One region of the Paenibacillus sp. SSG-1 genome, then DNA from elsewhere that is predicted to be linked to it. Evidence: a T-box and tRNA genes for the amino acid it is inferred to sense, from the RefSeq annotation. Region 1 holds a T-box; the other holds one or more tRNA genes.

Evidence for each region. A T-box is a leader RNA that pairs with one kind of tRNA and senses whether it is charged. The one in region 1 lies ahead of tyrS (tyrosine--tRNA ligase), so its partner is inferred to be a tRNA-Tyr.
Region 2: it encodes a tRNA-Tyr, which carries the amino acid that the T-box ahead of tyrS (tyrosine--tRNA ligase) is inferred to sense. The anticodon was not compared.

What each region holds. Positions count from the first base shown of each region.
Region 1 is NZ_MBRK01000001.1:3,983,279-3,990,691, reverse strand. It holds gene acsA (acetate--CoA ligase) at 1-1,176, shown strand, start outside; gene BCV73_RS18485 (transglycosylase domain-containing protein) at 1,380-4,496, opposite strand; T-box leader at 4,645-4,909, shown strand; gene tyrS (tyrosine--tRNA ligase) at 4,967-6,220, shown strand; gene rpsD (30S ribosomal protein S4) at 6,364-6,963, opposite strand.
Region 2 is NZ_MBRK01000001.1:7,180,381-7,187,793, reverse strand. It holds gene BCV73_RS32850 (response regulator transcription factor) at 1-369, opposite strand, end outside; gene BCV73_RS32845 (sensor histidine kinase) at 350-1,432, opposite strand; gene liaF (cell wall-active antibiotics response protein LiaF) at 1,448-2,095, opposite strand; gene BCV73_RS32835 (PspA/IM30 family protein) at 2,269-2,976, opposite strand; gene BCV73_RS32830 (PspC domain-containing protein) at 2,980-3,468, opposite strand; gene BCV73_RS32825 (PspA/IM30 family protein) at 3,473-4,147, opposite strand; gene BCV73_RS32820 (LiaF transmembrane domain-containing protein) at 4,226-4,531, opposite strand; tRNA gene BCV73_RS32815 (tRNA-Leu) at 5,164-5,243, opposite strand; tRNA gene BCV73_RS32810 (tRNA-Arg) at 5,261-5,337, opposite strand; tRNA gene BCV73_RS32805 (tRNA-Cys) at 5,350-5,423, opposite strand; tRNA gene BCV73_RS32800 (tRNA-Gly) at 5,433-5,507, opposite strand; tRNA gene BCV73_RS32795 (tRNA-Gln) at 5,514-5,588, opposite strand; tRNA gene BCV73_RS32790 (tRNA-His) at 5,611-5,686, opposite strand; tRNA gene BCV73_RS32785 (tRNA-Trp) at 5,718-5,791, opposite strand; tRNA gene BCV73_RS32780 (tRNA-Tyr) at 5,802-5,887, opposite strand; tRNA gene BCV73_RS32775 (tRNA-Thr) at 5,891-5,966, opposite strand; tRNA gene BCV73_RS32770 (tRNA-Phe) at 5,990-6,065, opposite strand; tRNA gene BCV73_RS32765 (tRNA-Asp) at 6,123-6,199, opposite strand; tRNA gene BCV73_RS32760 (tRNA-Met) at 6,237-6,310, opposite strand; tRNA gene BCV73_RS32755 (tRNA-Val) at 6,346-6,421, opposite strand; tRNA gene BCV73_RS32750 (tRNA-Glu) at 6,628-6,702, opposite strand; tRNA gene BCV73_RS32745 (tRNA-Ser) at 6,712-6,803, opposite strand; tRNA gene BCV73_RS32740 (tRNA-Asn) at 6,808-6,883, opposite strand; rRNA gene BCV73_RS32735 (23S ribosomal RNA) at 6,989-7,413, opposite strand, start outside.

The DNA of each region.
Region 1 (7,413 bases):
GACAGCATTATTGATTTTAAGCAGGAAATGAACGAAGCGCCTGCGGACCTGCAGATCGAATGGCTGGACCGCAGCGACGGATTGATTATTCATTATACTTCCGGCTCCACCGGCAAGCCGAAGGGCGTATACCACGTTCAGAATGCGATGATTCAGCATTACTATACGGGGCGGATCGTCCTTGATCTTCGGGAAGACGATACCTATTGGTGTACGGCTGACCCGGGCTGGGTAACAGGGACATCGTACGGCATTTTTGCCCCATGGCTGAACGGGGTAACCAATGTCATCCGCGGCGGACGCTTCAGCCCGCAGGATTGGTACGGAACGATTGATAAATACAAAGTCACGGTGTGGTACAGCGCTCCGACCGCTTTCCGGATGCTGATGGGGGCCGGGGCCGATGTGATCTCCCAGTTTGACCTCAGCAGCCTCCGCCACGTTCTGTCCGTTGGCGAGCCGCTGAACCCTGAAGTCGTCCGCTGGGGCGAGAAGGTATACGGGCAGCGCATTCACGATACATGGTGGATGACCGAAACGGGCGGGCAGCTGATCTGTAACTATCCTTCCATGGCCATCAAGCCTGGCTCGATGGGACGCCCGCTTCCAGGGATCGAGGCCGCTATCCTGGACGATAATGGCAAGGAAGTGGCGCCATATACGATGGGCAATCTGGCCATTAAGGCCCCTTGGCCGTCGATGATGAACCAGATTTGGAAAAACCCGGCCAAGTATCAGGAGTATTTCAGAATTCCCGGCTGGTATATTTCCGGGGACTCGGCATACATGGACGAAGAAGGTTATTTCTGGTTCCAAGGCCGGATCGACGATGTCATCAACTCGTCCGGCGAGCGGATCGGACCGTTCGAAGTCGAGAGCAAGCTTGTCGAGCACCCGGCGGTTGCAGAAGCCGGCGTCATCGGCAAGCCGGATGCGACGAGAGGCGAAATCATCAAGGCGTTTATCTCGCTTCGCGAAGGTTACACCGAGTCGCAGGAGCTTAAGGACGAGATCTACCGCTTCGTCAAAGAGGGATTATCGGCCCATGCTGCACCGCGCGAAATTGAGTTCAAGGATAAACTGCCGAAGACGCGTTCCGGTAAAATTATGCGGCGCGTGCTGAAGGCGTGGGAGTTAAACCTTCCGACAGGCGATTTGTCCACAATTGAAGACTAAGCACTGAATCTAGCGTTACCTTTGCTAACGGTAAGGGATAACGCCGTAAACAGAATAAAGAACAGCCGGTTGCCCAGGGTTATACCCTGACAGCCGGCTGTTTTCGTTATCCCGATTTTTAAGATAAACCGCTCTATACAATACAAGAGGCAATCCCATACCGGGATTGCCTCTTGTGATGCTATATCTGCTTGCCAGGTCCATTACTTTTTCTCAAAGTAGGCGCCCGGCGATTTTGGCGATTCGCCTGCACTATTTACCGCAGATACGAAGAAGTAACCTTTGATTGGAGTCGATGTGGTGTACGATAAGCCAGGCTCCGTGCTGGTGCCTAATTTAACATACGGACCGTTCGGATTCGTACTGTAATAAACATCGTACTCTGTGACCATTTCCTGGGCTCCTGCGGCGGTCCACTGGAATTGGATTCCGGTCTCCGTAGCAGCCATTTGAAGCCCGCTAGGGGCGGCTGGAGCCGTCTGAGGCGCCTGTTCCGTTCCCGGTGTCTCTCCGGATGCCACACCGCCGTCCGGATTGTCCTGCCCGTCGTTTTGTCCTTGTTCCCCGTCCGGATTGTCCGTGCCTCCGATAATGTTGGTCAATCCGCCTCCCAGGCCCACGGTCATGCTCGGTGCGGACTCCTTGCCGGCCACGTCCACGGCCGTGACATAGAAGCTGGATCCGCCGCTCGCAGCGCTGGTAAAGGATGACCCTTCTCCCACGAGAAGGCTGGCCTGTCTCCGGTAGGAGCCGCCGTTATCCGAGCGGTACAGCCGGTAGCCGACGACATCGGATTGTCCGGTAGGGCTGAAGGAGATGACGGCCTTGCTGCCGTTCCACGAGATCGAAGCGTTCGATGGGGCAGCCGGTGCGGCGCCGTCGTCTACGCGCGGATCGATCTTGGTCGGCATGTCGCTGTTGGCATCCCTCGGGATGTAGTAAGACAGCGCATTGTGGCCGCCCTTCATTTTGGCAAACGCGTTCTCCAGCTCTTTGATCAGCTCGGAAATCGGTTTTTCCCGTTTGACGACGACCTTCTCCTTGAGCATGTCATCCGGCGTACCATCCTGCGGGATATAGTTTACGCCGTTGTAGGTAATGTACTTCTCCTTGGCGATGCCGTCGTCGCTTTCCGTCGGAACGTATTTGCTGTTGAAAATGTCGGTCACGAACCGGTCCGTGAGCGATGTCGGCAATTTGCCGCTGTAGGCGGACACCGTCTTGGTTACGATGCCGTCCGGTTTATCGAACTTCGAAGTCTTGAACAGCTCCGGTTCTCTGTCGATCACCTCGTTCATCACGAGGGTCCAGATCGACTGGGCGCGTTTCTTCGCCGCCTTGGTGGTCAAGGTGTTCTTTTGTTCCTTATAGCCTGCCCAGACCCCAAGCGTCACGTCAGGGGAATAGCCCAAAAACCAGACGTCTCCGTAATTCTGGGTCGTACCCGTTTTGCCGACGATCGGCACGTTTTTAAAATGCTTGTAATTTTTGCGGACGACATCGCCGGTTCCTTCGGTGATGACGGTCCGCAGCATGTCGGTCATCAGATAGGCCGTCTGCTTGGAAAAAGCCTGCACCGGCTTGGCTTCGTGCTGATACACGATGTTGCCTTTGGAGTCGGTGATTTTCTCGATCATGTAGGCGTCGTTAAACTGGCCGTTGTTCGCAATGGCGCTGTAAGCATTGGTCAGCTCTTCAACCGTCACACCGTAAACGAGGCCGCCCAGCACGCCGGTCTTTGCACCATAATCATCCGGTTGCAGGGTCGTGATCCCGAGCTTCTTGGCAAAGCTCCAGGCGTTCTGGATTCCGACAACGTTATTGTATAGTTTAAGCGCGACCGTATTCACGGAATTGTTGAGTGCGGAGCGCGCCGTCATCAATCCTTTATATCCCGAAGTTGAGTTTTTGGGAATATGATACCCTTTTTGCCAGTCCGGCAAAATGATCGGCGAATCGTCAACCACGCTTGCCGGTTGAATTGCGCCGGACTCAATCGCCGGCAGGTAAGCCGCAATCGGCTTCATCGTCGATCCCGGCTGGCGGATCATCTGGGTCGCATAGTTCATCTGTTCTTTGTTAAAATCACGGCCCTCGATCATGCCGAGAATGGCGCCGGTCTTGTTGTTGATCATCATGGCCGCCGTTTGCTCGGCCCCCTTGGTTTTGCTGTCAGGGGAGAAGTTGCTGTCATCCTCGGCGATTTTATGCATCGTATTGTACACCTTTTTATCAATGGTGGTATAGATCCGATACCCGCCCGTGCTGAGCTGCTGCCGGGCTTCTTCAAGCAGGTCGCCGTCCTGCTTCGCATCGTCCCCGGGAACCTTGCCTTCCGCCTGCTCATTCAGCTGCATGATGATTTGGGCGCCTTGGCGCTCCGTTTCCATCATCAGATAAGGGAAGGTGGCGTATGCCTTCTCCACATGGGGAGCCAGCTGCTTACGGATGTCGAAAGCGAGCGCTTCCTTGTACTGCGCCTCCGTGATTTTGTTCTCCTCAAGCATCCGCCGGAGCACCAAATGCTGCCGGTCGATGGCGCGTTTAAAGTTGGCTTCGTTAAACTCGCCTTTGCCGTTGAAGGCCGAATATCTGGAAGGCAGCTGAGGAAGACCGGCCAAATAAGCCGCCTCGGCGACGTTCAATTTACTGAGATCACTAATATTAAAAATGCCTTTGGCTGCGGCCTGAATACCGTACAGATTGTAGCCGCTGGATCCGTTGCCGAACGGAACCTTGTTTAAGTATGCCGTTAAAATTTCTTCTTTCGTCATAAACCGCTCCAGCCGGAGCGCGAGCAAAATTTCCTTGAATTTCCGGTCTTCCGTTTTGTCCAGGTTCAGGAAAACGCGTCTGGCCAGTTGCTGGGTGAGCGTGCTTCCTCCGGTCTGCACGGATTCATGCAGAAGCTTCTGTTTGACGGCACGGAGCGTGCCCTTGATGTCAACACCCTTATGTGTAAAAAAGTTATTGTCTTCAATCGATACGACGGCGTCGATGACGATGGGCGGTATCTGCTTATACTCCACGGGGCGTCTGTCCTCATCGGTCCGAAGCTGTCCGATGGGGGTGCCGTCACGGAAGTAGGCGAATCCCGTAATGGAGTTCTCGCTCATCTTCTGGTCAATCAATGCCCTGGAACGGACCGGATCATCCTTCACGATGGAAGTGAGGTACCCGGCTGCCGTACCGCCGGCGAACAGCGCTCCCATAACGATAACGACCAGCGTCCACATCGCGGTAAGGCCGATGATGCGGCCGTAGGACCGTTTTTTCGGAGCGGTCTGCTCTTCCGGCTTTTGTTTGTTATCTTCAACCATTCGTGGCTATCCTCCTTTTGACGGAACTATTATAGCATAAATTGCGTATTTTGAATGCAGAGATCGAATCGTGGCCAAATGGATGGCAATCATTGACTTTTTTCGGGTGTGTGGTATAAATAGGGTTAATCCAAAAAGAACATATCGTCAAAAGGCAAAGAAAGACTCCAGTAGAAGGGAGCCTGGGCTGATCAGAGAGCCGGTGGGTGGTGCAAACCGGCAGCCTCTCCCTTTGAATTACCGTCTTGAGCCGTCCGGAGGAACGCGCGTCACCTGGAGCGTAAGTAGTCTGGCACCGGACCTGGCAGTCCGTTATCGTAATGAAGTGAAAGCAGTGGGTGGAAGGGGATCGTCCCCGAAACGGCTGCTTTAATTAGGGTGGTAACGCGAGCAGGCTCCTTCTCGTCCCTTGGGACGAGAAGGAGCCTTTTTGCTGTACATTCTAACGGATCAGAGAGAGGTTGATGACGATGAACTGGGAACAACTCATGCCGGCCCAGAAGGAAGAGGTTGAACGCCAACTGGCTGTCATCAGGAGGGGGACGGTCGAAATCCTGCCGAACGAAGAGCTGGAACGCAAGGTGATCCGGTCGGTTGTGCAAGGACGGCCGCTCAAGGTAAAGCTGGGTCTTGATCCATCCGCTCCGGACATTCATATGGGGCACACGGTAGTGCTGCACAAGCTGCGGCAGTTTCAGGAGCTGGGCCATGAGGTGCAGCTGATCATCGGGGATTTCACGGGCCGGATCGGCGACCCGACCGGGAAATCGGAAACCCGCAGGCAGCTGACGGAAGAGGACGTGAAGCGGAATGCGGAAACGTACCAGGCTCAGGCGTTCAAAATATTAAGTCCGGACAAAGCGAAGGTATACTACAACTCCGAATGGCTCGGACCGATGACCTTTGCCGACGTGATCGGGCTCGGTTCCAAAGTGACGGTGGCCCGGATGCTGGAGCGAGACGATTTTTCCAAACGGTATGCCGGCGGTCTCCCGATCAGCATTCACGAGTTTTTCTACCCGCTGATGCAGGGCATGGATTCGGTGGCGCTGGAGACGGATATCGAGATCGGCGGTACGGATCAGACGTTTAATCTCATGATGGGCCGCACCTTGCAGAAGGAATACGGGGCAGAGCCGCAGGTGGCGGTCACGCTTCCGCTGCTGGAAGGGCTGGATGGCGTGCAGAAGATGAGCAAAAGCCTCGGCAATTACATCGGAATCGATGACGCACCGAACGAAATGTTCGGCAAAACGATGTCGGTGCCGGATGGTCTGATGGTGAAATACTTCGAGCTGGCCACGGATATAACGAATGAAGACCTTCGGATTCTGCGCGAAGGATTGGAAGGCGGCCGTATCCACCCAAGGGATGCCAAAATGAGCCTGGCGGCAGCCTTTGTCCGGATGTACCACGGGCAGGAGGCGGCCGAAGCGGCCCGGCAGCATTTCGTCACGGTCTTTCAGCAGCGTGCGCTTCCTGAAGATATCGAGCTGCGCGATATCCCCGAAAACGAGCTGCAGGGAGGGGCCATCCGGCTGGTCCGGCTGCTGACCCTCATCGGATTTGCTTCTTCCAACAGTGAAGCCAGAAGGAGCATTCAGCAAGGATCGGTCAAGCTGAATGAAGTGAAAATCGAGGATCCCCATGCGGAGATCGCGGTCCGGGACGGCGATATCGTTCAAGCGGGAAGACGCAAATTTGCCAAGCTCCGGCTGCTATAGAAGATGTAAGAAGCCGTGAGAAGGCTGGGAGAGGCCGGGGGGATACTACCACGATACACAGGGCTGCCAGTCGGCCCTGTTTTTCATCCAGAACAAACAAAAAAGCCCGGAACATAAAGTTCCAGGCTTGGTTGCAGCAAATATTAACGGTTGTAGAATTCGACGATTTGTCTTTCGTCGATGTCTTGGGAAAGCTCGGCGCGCTCTGGGAAACGGATGTATTTACCTTCCAAAGCTCCATCGTTGTACTCCAGGTAGCCTGGCAGATGCGTACGGTTTTCCAGCGCTTCTTTAATAGAAGAGAGGCTGCGGCTTCTTTCGCGAAGACCGATCACGTCGCCTGTGCTTACTTGGTAGGAAGCAACGTTTACTTTCTTGCCGTTAACAGTCACGTGACCGTGAGCGACCAATTGGCGCGCTCCTGCACGGGAGTTAGCGAAACCAAGACGGTAAACAAGGTTGTCCAAACGGCTTTCCAGCAAGAACATGAAGTTTTCACCGGCAATACCTTGCATTTTTTGCGCTCTGTCGAACAGCGTGCGGAATTGCTTTTCACCCAAACCGTACATGTGGCGCAATTTTTGTTTTTCTTGAAGCTGCATACCGTAGTTGCTCATTTTTCTCCGTTGGTTAGGACCGTGTTGTCCCGGAGGAAAAGGGCGTTTCAATTCTTTACCAGTACCGCTCAGGGAAATTCCCAGACGACGGCTCAATTTGAACTTTGGACCTGTGTAACGTGCCATGTTATAGTAGACTCCTTTATTTTTCGAATAATTTACAGTAGGGCTCTATTTGCGCCGTATTTGTTTACCTGTGCGTTCTAATACGAACCGCACAACTGACGGGAAAGTTCAGCCGCTGTCCTGTCAGCAACAAATGACGTGAGGGTGACACAACGTTACGCCCAAATCAAGACTATATTGCAGTCTTTTTCAACAATAGATTTTATATTATAGAGTAGGCAAAAGTCAAGGCCTGACATTGTGCTGGAAAAGTCTAATTTTGTCGATAGGGCTATAGTCCTAAAAAAGTAGGACGAATATCTGAAATATGAGTGCAAAATTGCTTGGAACAGAGTAGAATATGATTATTATAACACATCCGACATAACCCGACTTTGTCAGGGGATTTTCATATTGCAAGGATGACAATGATTGATTGTGATTCTATGGTGCCTTGAAAGACACCCTCTG
Region 2 (7,413 bases), 3.2 Mb from region 1:
CGCCGCGGCGCGGATGGCGTCGGCGATTTCGCTTGCGCGCGACGTCTTTAGCAGGTAGCTGAATGCGCCGGCCTCGATAACCGGGTACATTTTCTCGTCGTCCAAATAGCTTGTCAGCACGATCACCTTGCAGTCCGGGTACAGCTTCAGCAGCTGACGCGTCGCCTCAATCCCGTCCATGCCCTCCATCACCAGGTCCATCAGGACGACGTCGGGTTTGTATTCCCGGGCAAGGCGGATGCCTTCCTCCCCGCTGCCTGCTTCGCCGACGACTTCGATGCCGTCCTCGGTCCCCAGCACGGCTGCCAGACCGATCCGTACCATCTCGTGGTCATCGACGAGCAGCACTTTAATCATGGGTGTTTCCATTTCCAAGATCCTCACTCCCTGCTTTGTCTTCAGATACAATCGGCACGGTAATTTCGATTCGCGTTCCCTTACCGGGCGCCGTAATAATTTGGATCGATCCGCCGATTTCATTGACGCGTTCCTGCATATTGGAAAGGCCGTAAGAGGCCTGTTTTGTCTCGTTTAGTTCAAAGCCCTGGCCGTCGTCACGCAGCATGACCCAGACCATGTCTTTCTTTTGGTGAATCCGGATTTCCATCTTATCCGCTTTGGCATGCCGGAGCGTGTTAGACATCGCCTCCTGGATGATGCGGAACAGATGGTTTTCGATTCCTTTTACCAGGTGGATGCCTTTGTCCATTTCAAACACGATTTCCATCGGAACCTTCACTTTGAGCTCTTTGATCAGCTCACCGAGGCCTTGCTCCAGCGGCTTGCCCTCCAGATAGACCGGCCGGAGATGCAGCAGCAGCGCTCTCATTTCCGATTGGGCCACGGCGGCCATTTCTTCGATGAGCGCCACCTGGCGCTGGGCCTTGTCAAAATCCTTCTCAAGCGTCCTCCCCACGGCCGTCGCCGTCATCGATATCGCAAACAGCTGCTGGGATACCGCATCATGCAGCTCCCGCGCCAGCCGCTGGCGCTCTTCTACGATCGCCGATATCCGCGCCTGCTCGGCCAGCTGGGCATTATTCGTGGATAAGCGCTGAAGGGAGTTGACCTGCTCCTCCCACTTTTTGCTGATGCGTCCAAGCTGCTCGCCAAGGCGCCCGACCTCGTCGCTGCCAAGCTCCGGTACGGAGCGGGCGACGTTCCCTTTTTCCCAGGAGAGCAGCGTTTCCCGCAGCCGTTCCAGCTTCAATTTTACCCGGTAGCTCTGATAGAACCCGAAGATAGCTCCCAGACCGATCGGAACCAGGATCAGCGTAGCACCGGCCTGCAGCGTTTTTTGCCAAGAATCAAACGGGGCCAAATAACCATATGTATAAAGTACGTAAAAAATGATCAGGAGCATAACAAAAGAAAGAAGGGCCCCCTCGCCCATGCTCCGGGAGACCATATTAGCCGGTTTTCTGGTTTTCATCAGGGAACCCTCCTCCTATGACAGATCAATATCAACATCTCCTACCAGGTAGGAAATATGGAATTTAACTTTGTATTCGCTGGTCTCATAATTAGGGGATTTCCAGTTCAAACGGTTCATCAAACCGTTATCCCGGTGCCCTCTGAAATCGATCGCACCGAACAGGACGAACACTTCAAGCTCCACCCCGTAATACTCCGGAATTTTGATGTCCGTATCCCCCATGATGCCTTGAAACATCATCACCGTACGGTGTTCCTCGGGGATCGCAAGCGACAAATCCAGATCGGCTTCGTTGATGACATGCCAGACGCTCTGGCTTCTCATAGCCCAAGGGACCTGGTCCCAATTGTAATGACCCGAAAATCCCTGCTTCTGCAGGTACCCGTCCCGGTTTTGTACTTTCCTTGCCTTTACAAAAAACCATCCCAGGGAGATTAGCGCAATCCCCAGCACGATCAGCAAATGATCAATCAGCAGCAGGATGGCGCCCACCGCAACGAGACGGTAGCCCCTCTTCACTTTTCCGCCGCGAATCGTATAAATTCCCATAAGAATGAATAAGAGGGCGACGATGGTAAAAAAGCCGACCCACCTGCCGAAGAGCATGAGGAGGCCGATCCCGATGAGAATCAGCGCAATGAAGCGATTTCTTTTTTCCATGCCGCACCTCCTTATGATGTCTTGGTTTATCGGAAAAGTAAGACCGGAAAAGCCATAGGATTGTGACGGGCACACTCCTTATGGCTTCACCGGGATCCAGGAAGATGTGAATGAGGTCTCGCGCCCTTATTCCATTCTTCCTAGCATATCATATTGTCCGCAAAATTGAATACTTATTCTTTATTCGATTTGGAAGGAGCGGCAGCCGGCGGGTTCAGCTTGCTTTTCAGCGCGCTGAGCTGTTCTTCCACCTTCAGCTGCTTCTCCGCATCGACCGGGCTGGTGAAAGCGGATGTTGTTTCCGGACGGTAAGGGGCACGCATCACATCGGCTTCAGCTTCCATTTGCATGATCTTTTCTTCCATGCGGTGGAATCCAAGGGACGCGCTGCCGCTTTCGATCGTATGCAGGCTGCTGATTTGAGACATTTGCTTTTTGGCTTTCGCCATTTGCGCACGGGCTACGAGCTCATTGCGCTTGTTGCGCATTTTGTAGAACTCGTCTTTCATGTCATGGAGCTGCTGTACCAGTTCTTTAGCTTGTGCCTCGGATTGAGCGTGCAGTTCTTGGTACTCGGACAGTTTTTGGTCAAAATAAATCTTTTCCTCGAGCAGCTTGCGCGCTACTTCTTCCTGGCCGTTACGAAGTGCCAGTTCAGCTTGTGCCTCACGTTGGCCGGCCATCTTCACGGCTTCTTCCACGCGCTGCTTCATGCGGCGTTCATTGGCCATTTGCTTCGCTACTGTAACTTCCGCGTCATGGATTTCTGCCTCCATATCGCGCAGATACTGGTTCAGCATAATTACCGGATCTTCAACTTTATCCAATACCTCGTTCACCGATGCTTTCGTCATATCCTTAATTCTTTTAAATACTCCCATGTTTTACACTTCTCCCTTCTCGTACTTAGATAATTTTTTTTTCAATTCCTCAAGCTCTTTCTTCATGGCTTTCTTCTCGATATCTTCCATCATGGCGTCCAGGTCGGATGCGGACGAGCTGTATCCGCCCGGTCTGCCTCCGCCGTAAGGCGAACCGTTGTATTTGGCTCTAGGGTCAAAAGATTGGGCACCATAAGCGCCGTTGCCTTGCTGACCGTTGCCGTAGTAGCTGCCGGACCCCATACTATTGCCGTAGTATCCGCCCCCAGCTGCCCCCGGTCCCGGTCCATATGGATTAAAAGGTGTCGTAGGTTCTTTAGGGATGACCAAAGCCGCGATAAAGTAGATGAACAGCGTGGTCCCGCCGGTAAATGGGATACTGATCAAAAACAGGATCCGCAGCAGCGTGGAATCGATGCCAAAGGTATCGGACAGACCGCCGCACAAACCGGTGACCATTTTATCGCGGGTCGATCGGTATAGCTTGCTCATGACGTTACTCCTTTCCGCTGTTGTTCAGCTTTTCCTTCAGGCGGGCCAGCTCCCTTTCCAGCACGCTGGATACCGTTCCGCTGGCTTGCTCGAACAGTTCCTGACCGCCGCGGCGCAGGTCGCGCAGACTGCGTGCTTCAAATTCCCAATCGGAAATGCGGTCTTCCAGACGGTTGAACATCTTGGGAACATCCTGTCCGCCAAAACCTTCCATGCGCTGATTCATCCGCTGCTGAAGTCTGAGGGTTTCCATCCGTGCCGCGTAGTATTGACGTTTGCTGTACACGGTTTGGTACTCCAATTTCAGGTCGTTCAGTTGATTTTCCAGCTCGGTGAGCGACTGGCGGGTTGTATCCAGCAGTCCTCCGTATTGCTCGAGCTTTTCTTCATAGATTATTTTTTCCTGCAGTGCGAGCTTGGCTAGATGATCCTCGCCGGCCTTCAGAGCCAGCAGCGCCTGCTCCTCACGCTTTTCCTTCATGTTGGATGCCTGATCCACTTGCTGCTTCAGCTGTCTCACGTGAGCGGAGTACTGCTGAACGAGCTTCTCGGCTTCCATAATATCGTCACGCGTTGATGCCAAAAACTGATCGATCAACCGTACCGGGTCCTGACTTTGTTCCAAACGTTCATTTAATGTCGCTACGGTGATATCCCGTACCCTGCGAAATACGCTCATCTGTTTTTGCTCCCTCCTTATAAGCTGTGATCGCCTATTCGTTTGATTGTATTTATTAAAGGTAATTCTTTGTTACCGTTACATCCACTTCGACGACTTCTTACCTTTCAGCAGCATAATCCCGAACACTACCAGGGCAATTCCCAGCAGCGGTCCGATGATCCAGGACAGCTTCGCCAGAAGTCCCATGACACCGAATGCGAGGATAATCGTACCGATGACCACCTTACCTCTGCGAATTCCATAATAGCCGAGCACGATCATCAGGATCGGGAAGATCAATCCGATCAGCCTGCCGAATAATGGAGCGAATACTCCCAGGAGCATCAGTGCCCCGATTGCGATCAATACGATCGCCCAACCAGAAGTTTTATTTGTTCTCATGCATTGTCACCGCCTTTCGTTTGTATCAACCTTATGACTCTATTTTAGGTTCAATCCGGGTTTTCCAAAACGGACCCAAGACGGTTTTTAATCCTAGACCTAAGTCGGGGGAAGGCTCGGACCTTAGACGAAGCAAGCTTTTCTGCATGTAACGCGGCAGCCACATCCTCCACTGGCAGCTCCAATTGCCCGTTTATAGGGCATGATCAACACGCTATGGAACTTCAATGAGCAGTTTACTTATACAATGCTTGGGATAGGGAGTCGTTGGAGGCTCTGAGCAAGGGATTTAGCACTTAGCTAAAGAAACATTGAGCCTGCTTAGCCCAGGTAAAGCCGGCTGGAATGGTTTATCAACTTTAATCAAGGATGGGGAAAACGTTCAAAGGGAGTAATGGTATAACGAACGGATTGATCAGAGGATCTTTAAATACCATACAGTCATACAAATAAACGCAATACGAATTAATATGGCTGCCTTTCTGCGGGATATCATCAGGTGGCTGATTAGAAGGAGAAGTGCAAGTGTACAGCAGGATGAGGGATTAACGAACGACGAACGATGGCTCGGTGTACAATGTTAGTCTATACAAGAAAAAGCCTTGGATATTTTCCAAGGCTTTTCTCTATGATGCCGGTGAAGGGACTCGAACCCCCACGGTTTCCCTCACGATTTTGAGTCGCGCGCGTCTGCCAATTCCGCCACACCGGCATATTCAGTTAAAAAAATGGCGCGCCCTAAGAGATTCGAACTCCTGACCTTTTGATTCGTAGTCAAACGCTCTATCCAGCTGAGCTAAGGGCGCATATGAAGTTAATGGAGGCGCCACCCAGATTCGAACTGGGGATAAAGCTTTTGCAGAGCTGTGCCTTACCACTTGGCTATGGCGCCGAAATCAAATGGAGCGGACGACGGGAATCGAACCCGCGACCCTCGCCTTGGCAAGGCGATGCTCTACCGCTGAGCCACGTCCGCTTAAACTGGCTGGGGATATAGGATTCGAACCTATGCATGACGGAGTCAAAGTCCGTTGCCTTACCGCTTGGCTAATCCCCAACAAGATTGTCATTATAAGTTATGGGGCGATCGATGGGACTTGAACCCACGAATGCCGGAGCCACAATCCGGTGCGTTAACCCCTTCGCCACGACCGCCATAATAAAAGATATGAAGCTGTATTTCGAATGGCAGGGGCAGCAGGAATTGAACCCACACTAACGGTTTTGGAGACCGCTGTTCTACCTTTAAACTATGCCCCTATAATAAAACTGGTGGAGGCTGATGGATTCGAACCACCGAACTCGTACGAGAACAGATTTACAGTCTGCTGCGTTTGGCCACTTCGCTAAGCCTCCATATGGTGCCGGCGAGAGGACTTGAACCCCCAACCTACTGATTACAAGTCAGTTGCTCTACCAATTGAGCTACACCGGCTTTTATGCTTATTATTAAATTCATGGTGGCTCGGGACGGAATCGAACCGCCGACACGAGGATTTTCAGTCCTCTGCTCTACCGACTGAGCTACCGAGCCTAATTTTGTTTCTATCAAGAGTATTATTGCAACAAACTAAACTCTCAAGAAAATAAATGGCGGAACCGACGGGATTCGAACCCGCGATCTCCTGCGTGACAGGCAGGCATGTTAGGCCTCTACACCACGGTTCCACGGCCAATTATGTATCTCCATAAATAAGGAGATAAATTGCGGGGGCAGGATTTGAACCTGCGACCTTCGGGTTATGAGCCCGACGAGCTACCGGACTGCTCCACCCCGCGTCATTAAAAAATATTTATTTTCTTTAAAGTATACATGGTGGAGGCTGAGGGGATCGAACCCCCGACCCTCTGCTTGTAAGGCAGATGCTCTCCCAGCTGAGCTAAGCCTCCATAAGAAACACTTTTAATATCTTAGCAGATAAACCACTAAAAAGGCAAGCATTTTTTCTTTGGATTCTCATCCCTGAAGCTAATAATTAAAGTGGTGACCTGTATGGGATACTCTCACTTCGTTCGAGACTGCGATGCATATGCTATCGAAGTAACGCTCCGACGAACCCTTTTTGGATTCTCATCCCTGATGCAAGCAATAAAAGTGGTGACCCGTATGGGATTCGAACCCATGTTACCTCCGTGAAAGGGAGGTGTCTTAACCCCTTGACCAACGGGCCAAACTATAATGGCGGAGAGAGAGGGATTCGAACCCTCGAGACGCTTTTGGCGCCTACACGATTTCCAATCGTGCTCCTTCGGCCAACTCGGACACCTCTCCATAATGGCTCCCCGAACAGGACTCGAACCTGTGACAACTCGATTAACAGTCGAGTGCTCTACCAACTGAGCTATCAGGGAACAATATTTAATTCAAGTGTTTGATCACTTGAAAACTAGATACGAAACGAATCTGCGAATTAATAAGCATATGCTTCCGTAGCAAGCTTTCTTTCAGAAAGCTTTTAGGATAAGCCCTCGACCGATTAGTATTGGTCAGCTCCATGCATTGCTGCACTTCCACCTCCAACCTATCTACCTCGTCGTCTACAAGGGGTCTTACATACTGGGAAATCTCATCTTGAGGGGGGCTTCACGCTTAGATGCTTTCAGCGCTTATCCCGTCCGTACGTAGCTACCCAGCCATGCTCCTGGCGGAACAACTGGTGCACCAGCGGTACGTCCATCCCGGTCCTCTCGTACTAAGGACAGCTCCTCTCAAATTTCCTACGCCCACGACAGATAGGGACCGAACTGTCTCACGACGTTCTGAACCCAGCTCGCGTACCGCTTTAATGGGCGAACAGCCCAACCCTTGGGACCTACTTCAGCCCCAGGATGCGATGAGCCGACATCGAGGTGCCAAACCTCCCCGTCGATGTGGACTCTTG